4 regions of the Kitasatospora sp. NPDC054939 genome follow, and region 1 is predicted to be linked to each of the others. Evidence: riboswitches for the same ligand, from Rfam matches in the RefSeq annotation. Region 1 holds a riboswitch; each other region holds the start of a gene.
What was found. A riboswitch is a leader RNA that binds a small molecule or an ion and turns the genes downstream of it on or off. The one in region 1 is predicted to bind cobalamin.
Positions count from the first base shown of each region.

Region 2: another riboswitch for cobalamin. It lies ahead of ACWGB8_RS15310 (FecCD family ABC transporter permease); the one in region 1 lies ahead of ACWGB8_RS21755 (peptidase).
Region 3: another riboswitch for cobalamin. It lies ahead of metE (5-methyltetrahydropteroyltriglutamate--homocysteine S-methyltransferase); the one in region 1 lies ahead of ACWGB8_RS21755 (peptidase).
Region 4: another riboswitch for cobalamin. It lies ahead of ACWGB8_RS14805 (cobalamin biosynthesis protein); the one in region 1 lies ahead of ACWGB8_RS21755 (peptidase).

Region 1 is NZ_JBSGXP010000076.1:33,915-38,802, forward strand. It holds gene ACWGB8_RS21740 (hypothetical protein) at 1-478, opposite strand, end outside; gene ACWGB8_RS21745 (hypothetical protein) at 475-2,073, opposite strand; gene ACWGB8_RS21750 (flagellar hook-length control protein FliK) at 2,070-2,597, opposite strand; gene ACWGB8_RS21755 (peptidase) at 2,618-3,703, opposite strand; cobalamin riboswitch at 3,806-3,956, opposite strand; gene galE (UDP-glucose 4-epimerase GalE) at 4,182-4,888, opposite strand, start outside.
Region 2 is NZ_JBSGXP010000044.1:42,259-47,146, forward strand. It holds gene ACWGB8_RS15305 (ABC transporter ATP-binding protein) at 1-470, opposite strand, end outside; gene ACWGB8_RS15310 (FecCD family ABC transporter permease) at 470-1,549, opposite strand; cobalamin riboswitch at 1,659-1,793, opposite strand; gene sodN (superoxide dismutase, Ni) at 1,921-2,316, opposite strand; gene sodX (nickel-type superoxide dismutase maturation protease) at 2,600-2,968, shown strand; gene ACWGB8_RS15325 (CGNR zinc finger domain-containing protein) at 3,026-3,616, opposite strand; gene ACWGB8_RS15330 (amino acid ABC transporter ATP-binding protein) at 3,920-4,708, opposite strand; gene ACWGB8_RS15335 (amino acid ABC transporter permease) at 4,705-4,888, opposite strand, start outside.
Region 3 is NZ_JBSGXP010000059.1:13,052-17,939, forward strand. It holds gene ACWGB8_RS18640 (NAD(P)H-dependent oxidoreductase) at 1-436, opposite strand, end outside; gene metE (5-methyltetrahydropteroyltriglutamate--homocysteine S-methyltransferase) at 615-2,930, opposite strand; cobalamin riboswitch at 3,092-3,330, opposite strand; gene ACWGB8_RS18650 (SDR family NAD(P)-dependent oxidoreductase) at 3,493-4,260, shown strand; gene ACWGB8_RS18655 (hypothetical protein) at 4,330-4,888, opposite strand, start outside.
Region 4 is NZ_JBSGXP010000042.1:25,767-30,654, forward strand. It holds gene ACWGB8_RS14795 (alpha/beta hydrolase family protein) at 120-1,256, opposite strand; gene ACWGB8_RS14800 (helix-turn-helix domain-containing protein) at 1,494-2,198, opposite strand; cobalamin riboswitch at 2,478-2,638, shown strand; gene ACWGB8_RS14805 (cobalamin biosynthesis protein) at 2,735-3,712, shown strand; gene ACWGB8_RS14810 (cobyric acid synthase) at 3,709-4,888, shown strand, end outside.

The sequences.
Region 1 (4,888 bases):
CGACGCTGCCCGGCTTCGGCCGGTGGCTCATCGCGCCGAGCCGGCTGTACGTCCAGTCGTGCTGCCCGGGGTCGGCGTGCCAGTACGACCAGTAGGCGGTGGCGGGCGGCGTCCGCACGCACCGCTCCTGCTCGGGCGGCGGGAACTGCTTGCCGCCCTGGAAGCCGGCGTAGCCGATCCGGCAGACGAAACCGGGGCCGTCGTGGCTGGTGCCGGCGGTCTTCCAACCGCCCTGGTTGAGCAGGGCGTGACCGGTGGTCGGCGTGCTCCCGCAGGCCCGCAGCAGCGGACCGCCCCACGGACCGAAGTCGACCGCGAGCACCACGCCGGAGGTGGTGGTGCACTCCCCGATCGGCAGCGGTTCGGCGCCGGCCGGACGGACCGGCCCCAGCAGGACGGCCACGACGGCGGCGAACACGACCGCCGCCACCGCCGCGGGCCGCACCCGGGTCGCGGGAGCCGCGGCGCGGCGGCTCACCGGTGCCGTCCGGTCGGGGTCTCGGTGCGGCGGGCCCGGCGGCTGCGGTCGGCGACCGCGACCGCGCCGCCGCCGGCCAGCAGCAGGGCCAGCGCGATCAGGGCCAGCCGTTCGGCCTCGGCACCGGTGGCGGCCAGGCCGGAGCCACCGCCGACCCGGCCCGAGTCGGCCACGACCGCGACGGCGCCGTCGGCCGCGTTCCCGGCGTTGCCGCCGTTGCCGCCGGTCACGCCGGGGGGCGGTGTGGTGGTGCCCGCCGGGGACGGCGGCGAGCCGGTGCCCGGGGCGCCCGGTGAGGCCGTCCCGGTCGGTGAGGCGCTCCCGGTACCGGTCGGGGTGGCCGTGGGCGAGGCGGACCCGGTCGGCGAGGCGGTCACCGTGGCGGTCGGCGACGGCGAAGCCGTGGGCGAGGCCGAACCCGTGGGTGAAGCGGACCCCGTCGGCGAGGCGGACCCCGTGGGTGAAGCGGACCCCGTGGGTGAAGCGGACCCCGTCGGCGAGGGCTGCCCCCCGTCGACCGGGCGGCTCAGGGTGCCGAACGGCGTCCCCACCGCGCCGCCGAGCGCCTGGGTCGACGCCCGGACGTCCGAGCCGGGCTGGCTGCCCGCCGCGACGTCGAAGCCGCCGTCCGCGTTCTGCAGGCCGGCCAGGAAGGCGCGGGCGCGGCCGATCCGCTCGACGTGCTCGCCGCCGCGCAGGCCGAGGCCCTGGATGGCGAGCGCGGCGGAGTTGACCGACTCGCCGGACGCGCCGGGGAAGCCGCCGCCGGGGAGCTGGCGTCCGGCGATCCAGGCCACCGCCCGGTCGACGGCCGCACGGGCGGCCGGGTCGTCCGGGAGCAGGGCCAGCGCCATGGCGGCCATCGCGGTGCTGTCGACGTCGGAGTCGCCGGTGTCCGGGATGAGGCTGGGCCAGGAGCCGTCGGCGTGCTGGAGGCCCTTCAGCCGGGCCACCGGCGCGGCCGCCGCGGCGCTGTCGCCGGCCCGCACCTGGGCCATGACGCCCAGCGCCTGCGCGAACACCGAGTTCCCGTAGGCGTAGGTGCCGGCCTCCGCGCAGCCCGTCGCCTCGTCGGCGGCCCGGCAGATCGAGGCGGCGAGGGCGGCGATGAGGTCCTGGCCGCCGAAGCGGCGCGGGTCGCGGCCCACCACCTGGGCGAACAGGGCTTCCTTGCCGAGGGTGCCGCCCGCTGCGTCGGGGGTGCCGATGCCGGTCCAGTCGTTGACGGTGCGTTCGGCGCCGTCCTTGCCGGGGGCGTCGAGGAAGTCGGCGATCCGGCGCAGCGCGGCGTCGTCGGTGCCGGTGGCGGCGAGGGCGAAGGCGGCGTCGATGGTGAGGCCGTAGTCGGCGAAGCCGGAGCCCGGGAAGGCTTCGTAGTAGTGGCCGCCGAGCAGCCGGGCCCGGTCGGTGAGGTAGGCGCTGCCGCGGGCGAGGTCGGGGGTGCGGCCGTCGGCGGCGGCGCCGGCCGCGCGGTGGCCGGCGGCCCCGGCGGTGCCGGCGAGGGCGAGGCCGCCGACCGCCATCGTGCAGGCGACGGCTGCGGCGAGGGCGGTGGAGCGGCGGGTCGCGCGGGCCGGGCGGTGGTGGACGGTCACCGGACGACTCCCCTGTCGGCCGGTCCGGAGCGCGGTGCAGCCGACGGCGCCGCCGGGGTGCCGGGCTGCGCGCCCGCGCCGAAGGACCAGCCCTCGACCTCGCCCTGCACCGGGTTGTAGCTGCCCGCGCCCAGCGTGCTGTACGTCCAGGCGCCGCCGGACTGCGCGTGCCAGTACGACCAGTAGGCGCTGCCGGTGGGGTTGGTGCAGGTGGTCGGCAGCGCGTTGATCCGGCACACGAAGCCGGGGAAGCGCGGGTGGAAGCTGTAGGTGAAGCCCGCGCCGGTGAGGGCGGCGAGGCCGCTGGCCGGGTCGCCGGGGGCGCAGCCGGTCTGGACGCCGCCGCCGACGGCGGTGAGGTCGACCACCACGGTGACCCCGGTCCCGGGGGTGCAGGCCGCGGCCCGGGCGGCGGGGGCGTTGGCGGTGGAGACGCCGAGCAGGCCGGCGGTCAGCGCCGCGGCGGCGGCGATCGCGCCGAAGGTGCGGCGGGCCGGGCGGACGGGCGTCGCGGTGTCGTTCATCCTCGTACTCCTTCGGGTGGTCAGGAGGCCCGGCAGGCCAGGGTCGGGGCGGACGGGCGGGCGCCGTGCGCGCTCAGCGTGGCGAGGTCGGCGCCGGAGAGGCCGAGCACCGCCTGCGCGGTGGCGCGGGTACCGGTCGCCGGGTTGAAGCCGCTCGCGTCGAAGGCGACGGCGCCGCGGACGGCCGGGTCGGCCGAGCAGCCCTGCTGGAGCTTGACCAGGCTGCTCCAGCCCTTCAGCCCGGCGGCGAACCGGCCGCGGGAGAGCAGGGCGGCGGTGGCCAGGCCGGTGCTGTTCGCGTTGCTGGTGGTGGCCCCGGCGGCGGCGAACCCGCCGTCGGCGTTCTGGTGGGCGGCCAGCCAGTCCAGCCCGGCCCGCGCCTTCGCCGTGCGGCCGGTGGCGTCCAGGGCCTGCACGGCGAGGGCGGTCGCGTCGGTGTCGCTGGTGCAGACGGACTGGCCGAAGGCGATCGGGTAGCCGCCGTCGGCGCACTGGGCGGCCGCGAGGAAGTCGACCGCGGCGGCCGGGGCGCCGCCCGGGGCGCGCTGGAGGGCGATCAGCGCCAGCGACTGGCCGAAGGAGTTGCTGTAGTCGCCCCACTGGGAGCGGTCGGAGAAGCGGCCGGTCGGGCTCTGCAGCGAGCGCAGCCGGGCGGGCAGGTCCACGCCGCCGAAGTCCGCCGGGTCGGCGCCCCGCACCTCGGCGGCGAGCAGCAGTTTGGCGGTGGCGCCGGCGTAGGCCTCGGTGGTGCCGTCGCCGAGGTAGCCGGTGAGGTTCGCGGGCTCGGCGAGCCAGGCGGTGGCCCTGGCGGCGGCCTGGTCGGAGGTCCGGGTGGCGGCGAAGGCGAGCACGGCGTCGACGGTGAGGCCCTGGTCGGGGTAGGCGACGCCGTCGAAGACCGCCTCGAAGTGGTTGCCGTCGACGAGTTGGCGGGCCAGCCAGCCGGCCGCGGCCGCGTCGGGGCGGAAGGTCGCCGCGGAGGCGGCGGAGTCGGGGGCGGTCGCGGGGGTGGGCGCCGCCGCGGCCGGGCCGGCGGCGGGGAGCAGCACGGCCAGGGCGAGGGCGGGTATCGAGAGGAGGCCGAGGGTCCGGTGGCGGACGGGCATGGGATGCCTTTCCGGGCCTGGCGCGCGGGCCCGCGGGGCGTGGGCGGGCACCGGCCCGGACAGCCCTGCGGGGCTCCGACCCGCAGACCACGACGGGAGGAGGGAACGACACCTCCGCCGACGGGTACTCGGGCTCGCCGCCGACGGCCGTCGGCTGCCTACCGTTGCGGGTCAGCGCCGGATTCGGACCGGCTTCCCCCTTCGGCGGAGTCAAGCAATGACGGCTCATCATGTCGGCGCCGCTGTCGCGGGGTCAAGGCGTCGCACGTCACATCCGGGGTGGTCACGGGAGCGCCGGTCCTCCCGCTTCGGCGGGCCCGGTCGGCATCCGAACCCGCTTCGGCGGGCCCGGTCGGCATCCGAACCCGCTTCGGCGGGCCCGGTCGGCATCCGAACCGGGCGAACCCCGCTCCCCGGGACGCGCAGCGGCCGGCGGCCCCGCCCGTGAAGGGGGTGCCGCCGGCCGCGCGGGACGGGGTCAGCCCTGGCCGGCCAGGTGCTCGGCCCACTTGGCGCGCCAGGCCAGCGCGTCGGTGACGCCCTGGGCGATGCTGCGGTTCGCGGTCCAGCCGAGCAGGTCGCGGGCGGTGTCGACGGCGGTGTAGCAGCCGATGACGTCGCCCGGTCGCGGGTCGGCCTCGCGGACGTCCAGCTCGACACCGACCGCCTGTTCGAAGGCGGTGACGAGCTCGCGGACGGTGGTGCCCTCGCCGGTACCGATGTTGATCACCCGGTAGCGGTCGCCGGCCGAGGGCTTGATCACCTCGTCGAAGCGGGTGAGCGCGGCCACGTGGGCCTCCGCCAGGTCCTGGACGTGGATGTAGTCGCGGATGCCGGAGCCGTCGCGGGTCGCCCAGTCCACGCCGGTGACGGTGAACGGCGTCCGCTCGGTGTACGCCTCGATCAGCTTGCCGAGGGCGTGCGTCGGGTTGAGGTTCTGCAGGCCGGTGCGCAGCTGCGGGTCGGCGCCGATCGGGTTGAAGTAGCGCAGGGCGATCACCCGCAGCTCCTCGGCGCCCTCGCCGCGCGTCCAGTCCTGGAGCACCTGCTCCATCATCTGCTTGGTGCGCGCGTACGGGCTGTTGGCGTCGACCGGGCAGGTCTCGTCGACCCGGGCGTCCGGGGTGGGCGCGTAGATCGAGGCGGAGCTGCTGAAGACGACCCGGGTGCAGCCGTTGCGCTGGA
Region 2 (4,888 bases), on a different contig from region 1:
GGCTCCTGGACCAGCGCCCGGGCGATCAGCACCCGCTGCTTCTCGCCGCCCGAGAGGCTGAGGAAGCCGCGGCCGGCCAGGTGGGCCGCGCCGACCCGGGCCAGTGCCCCGGAGCAGGCGTCGCGGTCCGCGGCGCTCGGCCCGGCGATGCCGCCCCGGTGCGGCAGCCGGCCCATCCCGACCACCTCGGCCACCGTGAAGTCGAACTCCGCCGAGTGCTCCTGCGGGAGGGCGGCGACCCGGCGGGCGGCCTCGCGCGGCGCCAGCGCGTGCAGGTCGGCGCCGTCCAGCCGGACGGCCCCCGCGCTCGGCCGCAGCGCCCGGTACACGCAGCGCAGCAGCGTCGACTTGCCGCTGCCGTTGGGCCCGACCAGGCCGACCACCCGGCCGGCCGGCGCCTTCAGGGTCAGGTCGTGGACCAGGGTCGTCCCGGCGACGCCGACCGACAGGCCCTCGATGTCGACGTCCATCAGCGCCCTCCGAAGCTGTAGCCGCGCCGGCGCATCAGCAGCAGGAAGCACGGCACGCCGAGCACCGCGGTCACCACGCCGACCGGGAGTTCGGCGGGCGCCAGCACCACCCGCGCCACGATGTCCACCCAGACCAGCAGCAGCGCCCCGGCGAGCGGGGCGACCAGCAGCACCCGGCGGTGCCCGGCGCCGACCAGCATCCGGACCGCGTGCGGCACCATCAGCCCGACGAAGCCGATCGCCCCGCTCACCGCGACCACCGTGCCGGTCACCGCGGCCGTCACCAGGAAGAGTTCGCGCCGCAGCCGGTCGGGGTCCACGCCCAGCGAGGCGGCCGTCTCGTCGCCCATGGCCAGCGCGTCCAGCCGGCCGGCCGCGCAGGCCAGGTGGACCAGGCCCGCGGCCACCGTGGCGGCGGCGATCGGCACCGACCCCCAGGTCGCCCCGCCCAGGCTGCCGAGCAGCCACATCATCGCGCTGCGGGCCGCCTCCCCGCGCGCCGCGGCGAACACCATCAGCGCCGTCACCGCCGAGAAGCCGTACGACAGCGCGGTGCCGGTCAGCACCAGCCGCAGCGGCGTCAGCCCGTACGCGGTGCGGGCGACCGCGTACACCAGGGCCATCGCCAGCAGGGCCGAGCCGAACGCGGAGGCCGACAGCGCCCAGACGCCGAGCGAGGCGAAGGCGCCGAGCAGCAGGACGGCATTGGCGCCGACCGCCGCGCCCGAGGAGATGCCCAGCACGAAGGGGTCGGCCAGGGCGTTGCGCACCAGCGCCTGCACCGCCACCCCGGTGGCCGCGAGGCCGGCGCCGACCACGGCGGCCAGCACCGTGCGCGGCAGCCGGATCTCCCAGACGATCGCGTAGGCGGCGGCCTCCTCGGCCTCCAGCCGGCCGCCCGTCAGTCCGGCGCCCAGCAGCCGCAGCACGTGCGACCAGCCGAGTCCGGTGGAGCCCAGGGCGACCCCGCAGACCAGGGAGAGCAGCAGGGCGGCGGCGAGGGCCGCGGCCAGCGGGCCGGCGGGTGTGCGGCGGGCGTCCGGCGGGCCGGCCGCGGCGGTGCGCGCGGGGCGGCTCAGGGTGGTGCTCACGGGGCTGCGCCTTCGCCTCGGGCCGCGGGCAGGCCGGGGCGGCGCACGGGGCCTGACGGGTGCCCGGGCGCCATCCCCTCGCAGTCCACGGCGAGTTGTCGGGAGGTCGGCACCCGGGGGTGGTCGGGCTCGCGCGCCCCGGGGCGCGCTCACCGTTGCGGGTCAGCGCCGGATTCGCACCGGCTTCCCCCTCGGACGCCCTGGCAGCATAACAAGTGCACGGCCCGATGACCCCTTACTGCGGGGCCGCCCGCAGCCGCGACCGCCCCGCCTGCCCGCAGCCGCGACCGCCCCGCAGACGCGACCGCCCCGCCACCGGCGGACCGGGGGCGGGGCGGGAGCGGTGCGACCGGCGGGGATCAGCCCTGCTTGGTCTCCCAGAAGATCCGCTCGACCTCGGCGATCAGGTCGAGCAGGGCCTGGCCGGTGGCCGGGTCCGTGGACGCCTTGGCGGCCGAGGCGGCCTTCAGGGTGTCGTTCACCAGCTGGTGCAGCTGCGGGTACTTCTCGAAGTGCGGGGCCTTGAAGTAGTCGCTCCACAGCACCGAGATGTGGTGCTTGACCGCCTCGGCGCGCTGCTCCTTGATGATGACCGCGCGGGCCCGGAAGTGCGGGTCCTCGTTGGCCTGGTACTTCTCCTGAGTGGCCTTCACGGACTCGGCCTCGATCCGGGCCTGGGCCGGGTCGTACACGCCGCAGGGCAGGTCGCAGTGGGCGTGCGCGGTGGCGCGCGGTGCGAACAGACGAGAGAACATAGGGGGTTCCTTCCTGGATCGTCTTCCCGCGCCAGAGGTTACCGCTCGGGCGGCGGGGTTTCTCGATCCGTCCGCGGACGCGGGGCAAACGGCGGAGCGGCTGCGGTGCCGGCGCCCGTGCGGTGCCCGGGCTGCGGCGGGTGGCGGCCCGTGCGGCAGACTGGGCCGCGGCGGGGGCGGCAGAGCGGAGGAGGCGGGCGTGACGCGACTGGCCGAGCCGGAGGGCGGCGGCCACGGCGGCGGCGTGCTGCCGTTCGGGCTGGTCGACGTGGCCGGCGACTCCATGGTGCCGACCCTGCGCGACGGCGACCGGCTGCTGGTCCGCTACGGCGCACCGGTGCGGCCCGGCGCGGTGGCGGTCTTCCGGCACCCGCTGCGGCAGGACCTGCTGGTGGTGAAGCGGGTAGCCGGCCGCCGGCCGACGGGCTGGTGGATGCTCTCGGACAACCGCCCGATCGACAGCGACAGCCGGCAGTACGGGGCCGTTCCGGACGAGCTGGTGGTCGGCCGGGCGCTGCTGCGGCTCGCCCCGCGCCCGGTCTGGCTGGCCCCCGGCCGCCGGCTGGAGCGGCTGCTGCTCGCTGGCCGGCCGGTCCGGGTGCCGGGGCTGGCCCGGCGGCTCGGCGTCTGGGCGGACCCGGACCGGCTCTGACCGGCTCTGACCGGATCCGACCGGGCGCTCCGGCCGGGGCGGGCCCGGGTGCGGGGGTCAGCCCTGGGCGGGTGCGGAGGCGGCCTGTGCCTCCTGGCGCTTGCGGGCCCGGTAGGCGGCGACGTTGGCGCGGGTGGCGCAGCGGTCGGAGCAGTAGCGCCGGGAGCGGTTGGTGGAGGTGTCGAGGTAGGCGTTGCGGCAGGGGGCGGCCTGGCAGATGCCGAGCCGGTCGGCGCCGAGCTCGGTGAGGTGGACGGCCAGGCCCATGCAGGCCACCGCGGAGAAGTGCGCGGTGGCGGTGGGCGAGTTGTCGGCGAGGTGCAGGTGCCAGCGGGGCCGGCCTGCCGCGTCGAGGTACTCGTGGCCGGAGACCTGCGGGCTGACCGGGAACTCGATCAGCAGGCTGTTCAGCAGGTCGACGGCGCGTACCTCGTCGCTCTCGGCGGCGGCCTCGAAGACGCCGCGCAGCCGGGTGCGGACGGCCCGCAGCCTGGGCAGGTCCGACTCGTCGGCGAGCCCGGCGGCGCGCGAGGAGTCGGAGAACAGGCTGCGGAGTACCTCCACCGAGGTCAGCGAGTCGGTGCCGCGCTCGGGCTCCTCGGTGTTCACCAGCCGGACGGCGAGGTCGGCGTACGAGGCGAGCTCCACGGTGGTCCTTCCAGATGTCGGTAACGGGCTGTCTGCCTCCAGCCTATTACCCGTGCGGGGGATGCGTCGGGGGGAACGCGGCAGGGACGCAACGGTGCGCGTGCGGGCGCGTGCGCGGGGGCGCGCATGGTGTCCGGGCGCGTACGGGTGGCCGCGGACGGAACGGGTGCGGACGGCCGGCCCGGTGCGGGGCGGGCCCGTGCGGGCGGGCGCGTCCGGGGGCGGCGCGCGCGTGGGGCGCGGCGGGGAACGCGTCGGCGCCCGGCAGGACGGGGCCTGCCGGGCGCCGGGGGCAGCCGGTGGTCAGAGCACCTTGGACAGGAACGACCGGGTGCGCTCGTGCTGCGGGTCCGTGAGGACCTCGCGGGGGTTGCCGGCCTCGACGACGACACCGCCGTCCATGAAGACCAGCGCGTCGCCGACCTCGCGGGCGAAGCCCATCTCGTGGGTCACCACGACCATGGTCATGCCCTCCTCGGCGAGGCCGCGCATGACGTCGAGGACGTCGCCGACCAGCTCCGGGTCGAGCGCCGAGGTGGGCTCGTCGAAGAGCATCAGCTTGGGCTTCATGGCCAGCGCGCGGGCGATCGCCACGCGCTGCTGCTGGCCGCCGGAGAGCTGCGAGGGGAAGTTCTTGGCCTTGTCGGCCAGCCCGACCCGCTCCAGCAGGGCCATCCCGCGCTCGCGGGCGTCGCTGCGGCTCTCGCCCTTGACCTGGACCGGGGCCTCGATGACGTTCTCTATCGCCGTCATGTGGGGGAACAGGTTGAAGCGCTGGAACACCATGCCGATGTCACGGCGCTTGAGGGCGACCTCCTTGTCCTTCAGCTCGTAGAGCCGGTCGCCCTTCTGCCGGTAGCCGACCAGCTCGCCGTCCACCCAGAGGCGGCCGCCGTTGATCTTCTCCAGGTGGTTGATGCACCGCAGGAAGGTGGACTTGCCGGAGCCGGACGGGCCGATCAGGCAGAACACCTCGCCCTGCTTGACCTCCAGGTCGATGCCCTTGAGCACGTGCACGGCCCCGTAGGACTTCTGCACGCCCTCGGCCTTGACCATGGGCTCGACCGCTGCGTCCTTGGTCAGCTCGGTCATACGTGACCACCTCCCTCAAGGCCCGGAACGACGTCCGCCTGCTTGCTCGGCTTCGCCGGCTTGCCGCCGAAGAGGCTGCGGATCCGCTGGATCGGCGTGGGCGGGAGCGTACGGTTCGCACCACGAGCGTAGTGCCGCTCGATGTAGTACTGCACGACGGTGAGCAGCGAGGTGAGCGCC
Region 3 (4,888 bases), on a different contig from region 1:
CGCGCTGCTCCGGGGTGTCGGAGGTGTTGAGGACCAGCGCGCGGCCGGCCCGCAGCAGTCCGACCGGGTCGCCGTCCGCCGTGCCGAGCTTGTACGCGACGCCGGGGACGAGCACCCGCTGCACCCAGCCGGTGAGCACGGCGGGCGGCATGCCCCACCAGTTGGGGTGGATCAGGACCAGGGCGTCCAGGCCGGCCACCTCCGCCCGGTGTCGGGCGAGTTGCGGGTCCCGGGCCGCGGTCGCGGCGTCGACGGTGCCGGTCTCGTCGGGGGCCAGCAGCGGGTCGAAGCCCTCGGCGCAGAGGTCGTGCGCGACCACCTCGCAGCCGCGGCCGCGCAGTTCGTCGAGCACGGCCCCGTACAGCGCGTGGTTGAAGCTGCCGGGGCGCGGGTGTGCCAGGTAGACGCCGATCCGCCGTGCCGCTTCCGTGCCCATGCCGTCTCCCCCTCGTCCGGTACCGGTTCGTCGCGCCACCGGTTCGACGGCGATGCTACGCGAGCGGGCCGGCGTCGGCCCGCCGGCCCGGTGGCCCCGTGGCCAGGCAGCCCGGCAGGGGAACGGCGGGCGGGGCCCGGGGGCGGTGCTGCGACCGCCCCCGGACCCGCGCGGCGGGTCAGCCGTCCAGCTCGCCGCGCAGCAGCCTGGCGGCGGCGACCAGGTTCTCCAGGGAGGCGCGGGTCTCGGCCCAACCGCGGGTCTTCAGACCGCAGTCGGGGTTGACCCAGAGCCGTTCGGCCGGGATCGCCGCGAGCCCGGCGCGCAGCAGCCGGACGCTCTCGTCCGTACCGGGCACCCGCGGCGAGTGGATGTCCCAGATGCCGGGCCCGACCTCGCGCGGGTAGCCGGCCGCGGACAGTTCGCCGGCGACCTCCATGTGCGAGCGGGCCGCCTCCAACGAGATGACGTCCGCGTCGAGTTCGTCGATCGCCGCCATGATCGCGCCGAACTCCGCGTAGCACATGTGGGTGTGGATCTGGGTGTCGGCGCGGACGCCCGAGGTGGCGAGGCGGAACGCCTCGGTGGCCCACGCCAGGTAGCCGGGGCGGGCCGCGGCGCGCAGCGGCAGGGTCTCCCGCAGCGCGGGCTCGTCGACCTGGACCACCGCGGCGCCCGCGGCCTCCAGGTCGGTCACCTCGTCCCGCAGGGCGAGCGCGACCTGCCGGGCGGTGTCGGCGAGCGGCTGGTCGTCGCGGACGAAGGACCAGGCGAGCATGGTGACCGGCCCGGTGAGCATGCCCTTGACCGGGCGGTCGGTGAGGTCCTGGGCGTAGCGGAACCAGTCGACGGTCATCGGCTCGGGCCGCGAGACGTCGCCGGCCAGCACCGGCGGGCGCACGTAGCGGGTGCCGTAGGACTGCACCCAGCCGTGGCGGGTCGCAAGGTAGCCGGTGAGCTGCTCGGCGAAGTACTGGACCATGTCGTTGCGTTCGGGCTCGCCGTGGACCAGGACGTCCAGGCCGGCCTTCTCCTGGAAGGCGACGACCTCGCGGACCTCGGCCTCGATGCGCTCGCGGTAGGCGGCGGCGCCGATGCGGCCGGCGGTCAGGTCGGCGCGGGCGGTGCGCAGCTCGGTGGTCTGCGGGAAGGAGCCGATGGTGGTGGTGGGCAGCAGCGGCAGGCCGAGGCGGGCGCGCTGGGCGGCGGCCCGCTCCGGGTAGGGCTGCGGGCGCTGCGCGTCGTCCGGGGCGACGGCCGCGGCGCGGGCCCGGACGGCCGGGTCGCGGGTGATCGGGGAGTTGGCGCGGGAGGCCAGGTCGGCGCGGTTGGCGGCGAGTTCCCCGGCGACGGCGCCGGCTCCCCCGCGCAGTCCGCGGGCGAGCCGGGCCGCCTCGGCGGCCTTCTGTCGGGCGAAGGCCAGCCAGCGGGCGATCTGCGGGTCGAGGTCGCGTTCGGCGGCGGCGTCGAGCGGCACGTGCAGCAGGGAGCAGGAGGGGGCGACGTCCACGGTGCCGGCCAGGCCGAGCAGGACGGCCAGGGTGGCGAGCGACCGCTCCAGGTCGTTGATCCAGACGTTGCGGCCGTCGATTACCCCGGCGACCAGGCGCTTGCCGGGCAGGCCGCCGACGGTGGCCAGATCGTCGAGGTTGGCGGCGGCCGGGCCGGTGAAGTCCAGCGCGAGGCCCTCGACCGGCGCCTTGGCGAGGACGGGCAGCGCCCCGCCGAGCCGGTCGAAGTAGCTCGCGACCAGCAGCTTCGGCCGGTCGGTGAGCCCGCCGAGATCGCGGTAGGCGCGGGCGGCGGCGTTCAGTTCGGCCGGGGTGCGGTCCTGGACGAGGGCGGGCTCGTCCAGCTGCACCCACTCGGCGCCCGCGGCGCGCAGGTCGGCGAGGAGTTCGGCGTAGACCGGCAGCAGTCGGTCCAGCAGGGTGATCGGCCGGAAGTCCGCGGGCGCGTCCGGGGCGGGCTTGGCGAGCAGCAGGTAGGTGACCGGGCCGACCAGCACCGGGCGGGCGGTGTGGCCGAGCGCCAGGGCCTCCCCGAGCTCGCCGACCGCCTTGGCCGGGTTCGCGGCGAACGCCGTGCCGGGGCCCAACTCCGGCACCAGGTAGTGGTAGTTGGTGTCGAACCACTTGGTCATCTCCAGCGGCGCGACCTCCTGGGTGCCGCGGGCCATGGCGAAGTAGCCGGCCAGCGGGTCGGCGTCCACCGCGGCCCGGTGGCGGGCGGGGATCGCGCCGACGGCGACGGTGGCGTCCAGCACGTGGTCGTAGAGCGAGAAGTCCCCGGTGGGGACCTCGTGGACGCCGGCCTCGGCGAGCTGCCGCCAGTTCTCCCGGCGCAGTCCTGCGGCGGTGGACTGCAGGGCGTCGGCGGTGACGGCGCCCTTCCAGTACCCCTCGATCGCCTTCTTCAGTTCCCGGTCACGGCCCTGGCGGGGGTAGCCGTGCACGGTGGCCCGGGTCTCCGCGGCTGCGGACTTCGCGGTCAAGGGACTCTCCTTCGCGAGTCGTACTCCTGAGGTCCCCGGAGACGGAACGAGCGCGCGAAGGGTGACGGACCCGGCGGCGGACGCGTCGGACACGCGTGCCTGAACCGCCTGGTGCGTACGCCGACCCGCCCACGAGGTCACCGGGACACCGCACGCGGACGTCCGCGTGCGGGCAACGGGCAGGTCTTCGGACTCGCGGGCACACCCGCCCTGTGAAGGGCGGACACCTACTGGCCGTCGCTTCCCAGACCCGTCCCGGGTCCAGTGCGTATGACGGCGGTCGTTCCCGCTCACCGCTGCGGGGCAGTCCCGGACTGGCCAGTTGAAAAGGCGTCACCGGGTTCCCTCTTACGACGCGCCTGCCTGGCGGACAGGGCGAACCAGCTGCGGAGCCACCCTATAGCGCGTCCGGCGGGCGGCACACGCCGTTCCGGCGAGTGTCCACGGAGCGAGACGCGGGGCGGTGCCACCGGAGCATGCCGCGTGCGCAAGACTCCTGACGGCACGTCCGGGACAACCGGCCGCGCCGAACCCGACAGCCGCCGACCGAAAGCCACCGCCCATGACCTTCCCCGCCACCGGCCGCCGCGTCCTCGTCAGCGGAGCCTCCCGCGGCCTCGGCCGCGCCGTCGCCCGCGCCTTCGCCGCCAACGGCGACCGGGTCGCCGTCCACTACGGCTCCCGCCCCGACGAGGCCGCCGCCACCCTCGCCTCCCTCCCCGGCACCGGCCACGCCCTCACCGGCGGCGACCTCGCCGACCCGGCCGGAGCGGCCGCCGTCGCCGACGCCGCGGCCCACGCCCTCGGCGGCCTCGACGTCCTGGTGAACAACGCCGCCGTCAACACCCGCCACCCCCTGCCGGAGACCCCGTACGAGGAGTGGGTCGCGGCCTGGCACCAGCACGTGGCGGTCAACCTGCTCGCCACCGCCAACCTCAGCCACCTCGCGGCCCGCCGCATGATCGACCAGGGCACCGGCGGGCGGATCGTCAACATCGGCTCGCGCGGCGCCTTCCGCGGCGAACCCGACCACCCCGCGTACGGCGCCACCAAGGCCGCCGTCCACGCCCTCGGCCAGTCCCTCGCCGTCTCGCTCGCCCCGCACGGCATCGCCGTCGCCTCCGTCGCCCCCGGCTTCTTCGCCACCGAACGCGTCGCACCCCGCCTCGAAGGCCCCGAAGGCGCCGCGATCCGCGCCCAGAGCCCCTTCGACCGGGTCGCCTCACCCGAGGAGATCGCGGCCGCCGTACACTGGCTCGCCTCCCCCGACGCCGAATGGTCCTCCGGCACCATCCTCGACCTCAACGGCGCCTCCTACCTGCGCAGCTGACCCCCTCGGCCCGGACAGCCGACGCGCTCGCACCTGCGCCCCCACGCCCCCTCGCCCCGGAGCACGCCCTCAGGCGGGCTCCGGCGGGGCGGGCTGCTCGGCATCGCCGAACCGGGCCAGCGCGAGCGCACCCGCGATCGCCAGCACGAACCCGGCCACCGCCAACGGCACCGCACCCTGCCGGGTGTCGTCGCCGAGCAGCGCCACCCCCACCACCGCCGGCCCCAGCGTCTCGCCCAGCACCATCGCCGCCGTCGCAGCCGTCACCGAACCGCACTGCATCGCCCACGTCAGCGCGGCGAAACCGCCCAGACCCGACACCACCACCGCGTACGCCGCCGGCTCCGTCACCAGATCCGCCGGACGCAGCCCCGGCAGCACCCGCACCGCCACCCCCACCACCCCGAACTGCAACCCCGCGACCAACCCCAGCAGCGGCGCGGCCAGCCGACCCGCCCAGCGGCCCGCCGCCCAGGCCGCGGCCAGCAGCACCAGGCCGGTCGCCAACACCCCCAGCCGCAAGGACAACCCGCCCTTGTGCTCCCCCTCCCGCCCCGCCGTCAGGGCCAGCACGGCGAGGCCCACACACACCGCCGCGACACCCGACCACTCCACCCGCCGCAGCCGC
Region 4 (4,888 bases), on a different contig from region 1:
CGCGGTCGGGCAGGGGCGCGCAAGATCGGGCAACAGCGGCAAACCGCCTGGCCTGAACTGTCTGGCGCGCACACGCCAGGCCGGCGGCGCCGGGGCCCGCGGCGGGCGGTCGGGCGGCGTCAGAGCAGCGGGGTGAGCCAGCGGCGCAGGTACTCGGTGTAGCGGTCGGGGTCGGCGTTCCAGAGCGCGGCGTGGTCGGCGCCGGGGAAGGACTGCAGGCTGACCAGGTCGGTGCGGGCGTCCGCCAGCCGGGCGGCGGCCCGCCAGGGCGCCACCGGGTCGTCGGGGCTGTGCAGCACCAGGGTCGGCACCCGGAGGTCGGCGCCGCTGCCGAGCCGCGCGAAGTCGGCCAGGTCCACCCCGGTACGGCCTTCGGCGGCGAGCGCGCCCAGTTCGGCGAGCGGGGCGCTGAGGCCCGAGCGCACCCCGCCGCGCCGGGCGGAGGTGGGCCAGTCCAGCACCGGCGAGTCCAGCACCAGGCCGCTCACGGCGGGGGCCCAGGCGGAGCGGGCCGCCGTCTGCAGGACCATCGTGGCGCCGAGCGACCAGCCGTACAGGACGACCCGGCCGGCGCCGCTGTCGAGGGCCAGCCGGACCGCCGCCTCGACGTCGCGCCACTCGGTCTCGCCGAAGTGGCCGAGGCCGTCGGGCGAGGCGGGGGCCCCGGCGTCGCCCCGGTAGGTCACGGCGAGCGCGGGCAGGTTGAGCCGGTGCAGCAGCGGCAGCACGGGGAGGGTCTGGCGGCGGTCGGCGCCGGGGCCGTGCACCAGGATCACCCAGGTCCCGCGCAGGCCGGGCAGCCGCCAGGCGGGCAGCCGGCCGAGTTCGCCGTCGGCGCTGGTGTCGGCGTGTTCGAGGCCGAGCGCGGTGGTGGGGTCGCCGAGGAAGACCCGCGGGGTGAAGCGGACCTCGGTGCCGGTCGTCAGGGTGCCCCGGTCGGCGCGCTCCAGCCGGCGGGTGACGCCGTACAGGTCGCGGTAGAGGACGTCGCCGACCACCGCGTGGCCCGCCGCGTCGCCGCCGGACTCCCGGCCCCACTCGACGGCCCAGCGGCCGGGGCGGCTGCTCTCGGGGGTGTCGGTGAAGGTGGCGCGGCCGGCGCCGAGGGACTTCACCACCGTGGGCCCGGTCGGCGCGGCCGGTCCGCCGGCGCCCGGGCGCACCAGCCGGTCGGAGGCCCGACGGCCGATCACCAGCACGGCCGCGCCGGTGCCGACGACGGCTGCCGCCACGGCGGCTGCGGTTCCCCAACGCATATCGCTCCCCGCTCTGTTGATCGCGGATCGGGCGGACCGGGCTGCGTCCGCCGGACTGGGCACTGCCCGACCAGTCCACGCGCGGACGCCCGGGGCGGCCACCGGACAGAGCCGTCCGGGGCACCCGCGGGACGCGGCACGACGAGGGGAAGCAGCGCGGGGCGCGGCGCGGCAGCGGAGAGCGGCAGGGAAGAGGGGCAGCGGAGAACGGCGGGGACCGCAGCGGGGAGCGGGGCCTCAGACCGGGATGTCGGTGCGGTGCTGCGCCAGCAGCTGCCAGAAGCGGTCCAGCGGCGGGACGGGCTCCGCCCGGGTGGGCGAGGCGGCCGCGGAGCCCCAGCCGCCGGTCCAGTGCGAGGTGGCCTGGTGCTCGTTCTGCAGGGCCGTCAGCACGGCGCCCAGCGCGGTGTCGTCCACCGGGACGATCCGGCCGACCGGTCGCAGCTGCGCCTGCCAGCGGCCGTCCACGCAGGCCCGCAGCCGCCGCTCCAGCTCCTCGCGGCGGCCGGTCACCGCGACGAGTTCGCGCAGGGTCAGTCCGAGGACGTGCGCGAGCTCGTAGGTCTGCTCCTCGTCGCCGTCCCAGCGTCCGCCGGCCTCGGCCTCGCGGTACACCCGCTCGGGGATGCCGATGCGGCGGGCCGCGCCCTCCGCGCTGAGCTCGCGGGCGACCCGGAAGTCGCGCAGCGAGGCGGGCCGCACGCCCATCAGCTGGGCGGGCGGGCACCACAGGGCGCGGGCGAGGGCGATGAACTCCTCCTCGGTGGGGCGCAGCTCGCCGCTCTCCCAGCCGAGGACGTGCGCGGGCAGCAGCCGGACGCCGTGGGCGGCCATGCCCTCGGCGACCTGGTCGGGGGTCAGGCCGAGGCCGGCGCGGTGCGCCCGGGCGGCTGCGGGCGAGAAGGGAACCGGGGGCGGGGCGGCCGGCTGTCTGCGTCGCATGGCCCCGACGGTAGGTGGCTACCCGGGAGGACCCCACCCGCCGAACGCACGAAGCGCGGACGGGTCCGCCTGCGGGGCACTGGACGATCGCACAGCCTGTCATGCCCCTGCGCGGACCATGATCGGAGACAGCTACGGGGCAGTCGGCCTGCGGAGCCGCGCACCGCACGCCCGCCCTCCGCGCGCACGGCCGGTGCACCGGGGGCGCACCGGGGACGTGACCGGGTGTGACCAAACCCTCCGTGGCCTTGGTTGACTCCCGGTTCGGGCCCGTGATGGGATCCTTCAGCCATCACGGAGGCATGCAGAGGAAGCCGGTGCGAGTCCGGCGCGGTCCCGCCACTGTCACCGGGGAGCACGTCCGGAACACGCCACGGCGCGCCGTCAGAAGCCGCTGGAAGGCCCGGATGCGCGTCCGACCCGGGAGCCAGGAGACTCTCGCCCCCGGTACGTCGATCCAGGGCGCGGACCCTGAGTGAGGACACGCACGCGATGCAGGCTGCCCCGCCCCGTCGAGCCCCCGGTTGCCCGCCGCCGTGCGCCCGCTGACCCGCGCCGCCGCCTTCGCGCTGGGCGCCGTCGCGGGCCACCTCGCCGACGCCCGCTTCGCCGACCCGCGCCGCGGCCACCCGGTGGCCGTCTTCGGCAGTGCGGCCGACCGGCTGGAACGGCGGCTCTGGCGCGACGACCGACTGACCGGTGCGGCGTACACGGCGCTCTGCGTGGGCACCGTCGCGGCCGGGGCGGTGGCCGTCGAACGCGCGGTCGGCCGGCGCCCGCTGGGCCGGGCCGCACTGGCCGCCGCGGCGACCTGGACGGTGCTCGGCGGCACCTCGCTGACCCGGGAGGCCCGGACGATCGGCCGGTCCCTGGCGGCGGGCGACCTGGCGGCGGCCCGGGAGCGGCTGCCGCACCTGTGCGGGCGCGATCCGAGTGCGCTGGACGAGCAGCAGGTGGCCCGGGCGGTGGTCGAGTCGGTCGCCGAGAACACCGCCGACGCCGTCGTGAACGCCCTGGTCTGGGGCGCGCTCGCGGGCACCCCGGGGCTGTTGGCCTTCCGCGCCGTCAACACGCTGGACGCGATGGTGGGCCACCGCTCGCCCCGCCACCTCCGGTTCGGCTGGGCCTCGGCGCGGCTGGACGACGTGGCGGGCTGGCCGGGCGCCCGGCTGACCGCCCTGCTGACGGTCGCCGCCGCGCCCGAGCCCCGGACGGCCTGGCGGGTCTGGCGCCGTGACGGTTCGGCCCACCCCAGCCCGAACGCGGGCCAGGCCGAGTCGGCGTTCGCCGGGGCGGTCGGGGTGCGGCTGGGCGGCACCCTGGCGTACGGCACAAGGGTGGAGCACCGGCCGGTGCTGGGCGCGGAGCTGCGTCCGGTCGCGGTGGACGACATCGAGCGGGCCTGCCGGCTGTCACGCCGGGTGGGGCTGCTCGCGCTGGGTACGACGGTCGTCGGGCACGTACTGGTCCGGACGGCCCTGGGCAGGACGAAGAAGAAGAAGGGGAGCGCATGAGCGGGGCGCTGCTGGTCGCCGGGACGACCTCGGACGCCGGGAAGAGCGTGGTCACCGCGGGCATCTGCCGCTGGTTGGCCCGGCAGGGCGTCTCGGTGGCGCCCTTCAAGGCGCAGAACATGTCGCTGAACTCCTTCGTCACCGCGGACGGCGCCGAGATCGGCCGCGCGCAGGCGATGCAGGCGCAGGCGGCGCAGGTGGCGCCCGAGGCGGCGATGAACCCGGTGCTGCTGAAGCCGGGCGCCGACGGCCGCAGCCAGGTGGTGCTGCTCGGCCGGCCGGTCGCCGAGGTCGGGGCGCTGGACTACCGCGAGCGCAAGCCCGTCCTGCTGGAACGGGCGCTGGAGTGCCTGGCCGACCTGCGCCGCCGCTTCGACGTGGTGGTGTGCGAGGGCGCGGGCTCGCCCGCCGAGATCAACCTGCGCGACCGGGACATCGCCAACATGGGCCTGGCCACCGCCGCCGGGCTGCCGGTCGTGGTGGTCGGCGACATCGACCGCGGCGGGGTGTTCGCCGCGATGTACGGGACGCTGGCGCTGCTGTCGGCGGAGGACCAGCGGCACGTGGCCGGCTGGTTCGTCAACAAGTTCCGCGGCGACGCCCGGCTGCTCGCCCCCGGCCTGGACATGCTGCACCGGCTGACCGGGCGTCCGGTGCTGGGCACCCTGCCGATGCTGCCGAACCTGTGGCTGGACGCCGAGGACTCGCTCGACCTGTCCACCGTGGTGGACCGCACGGACGGCCGGGGCCCGCTCGGCGCGGACGTGCTGCGGGTGGCCGTGGTGCGCTTCCCCCGGCTGTCCAACTTCACCGACGTGGACGCGCTCGCCCAGGAGCCGGGCGTCCTGGTCCGCTGGGCGACCCGGCCGGAGGAGCTGGCCGACGCCGACCTCGTGGTGCTGCCCGGCACCCGGGCCACCGTGGCGGACCTCGCCTGGCTGCGCGCCCGCGGACTGGAGCCGGCCCTGCGGGCGCGCGCCGCGGCCGGGCTGCCGGTGCTGGGCGTCTGCGGCGGCTACCAGATGCTGTCCCACGAGATCGTCGACGACGTGGAGTCGAAGGCGGGCGCCGTGCCGGGCCTCGGGCTGCTGCCGACCCGGGTGCGGTTCGGCGCCGAGAAGGTGCTCGCCCGGCCGGTCGGCACGGCGTACGGGCACCGGGTCGAGGGCTACGAGA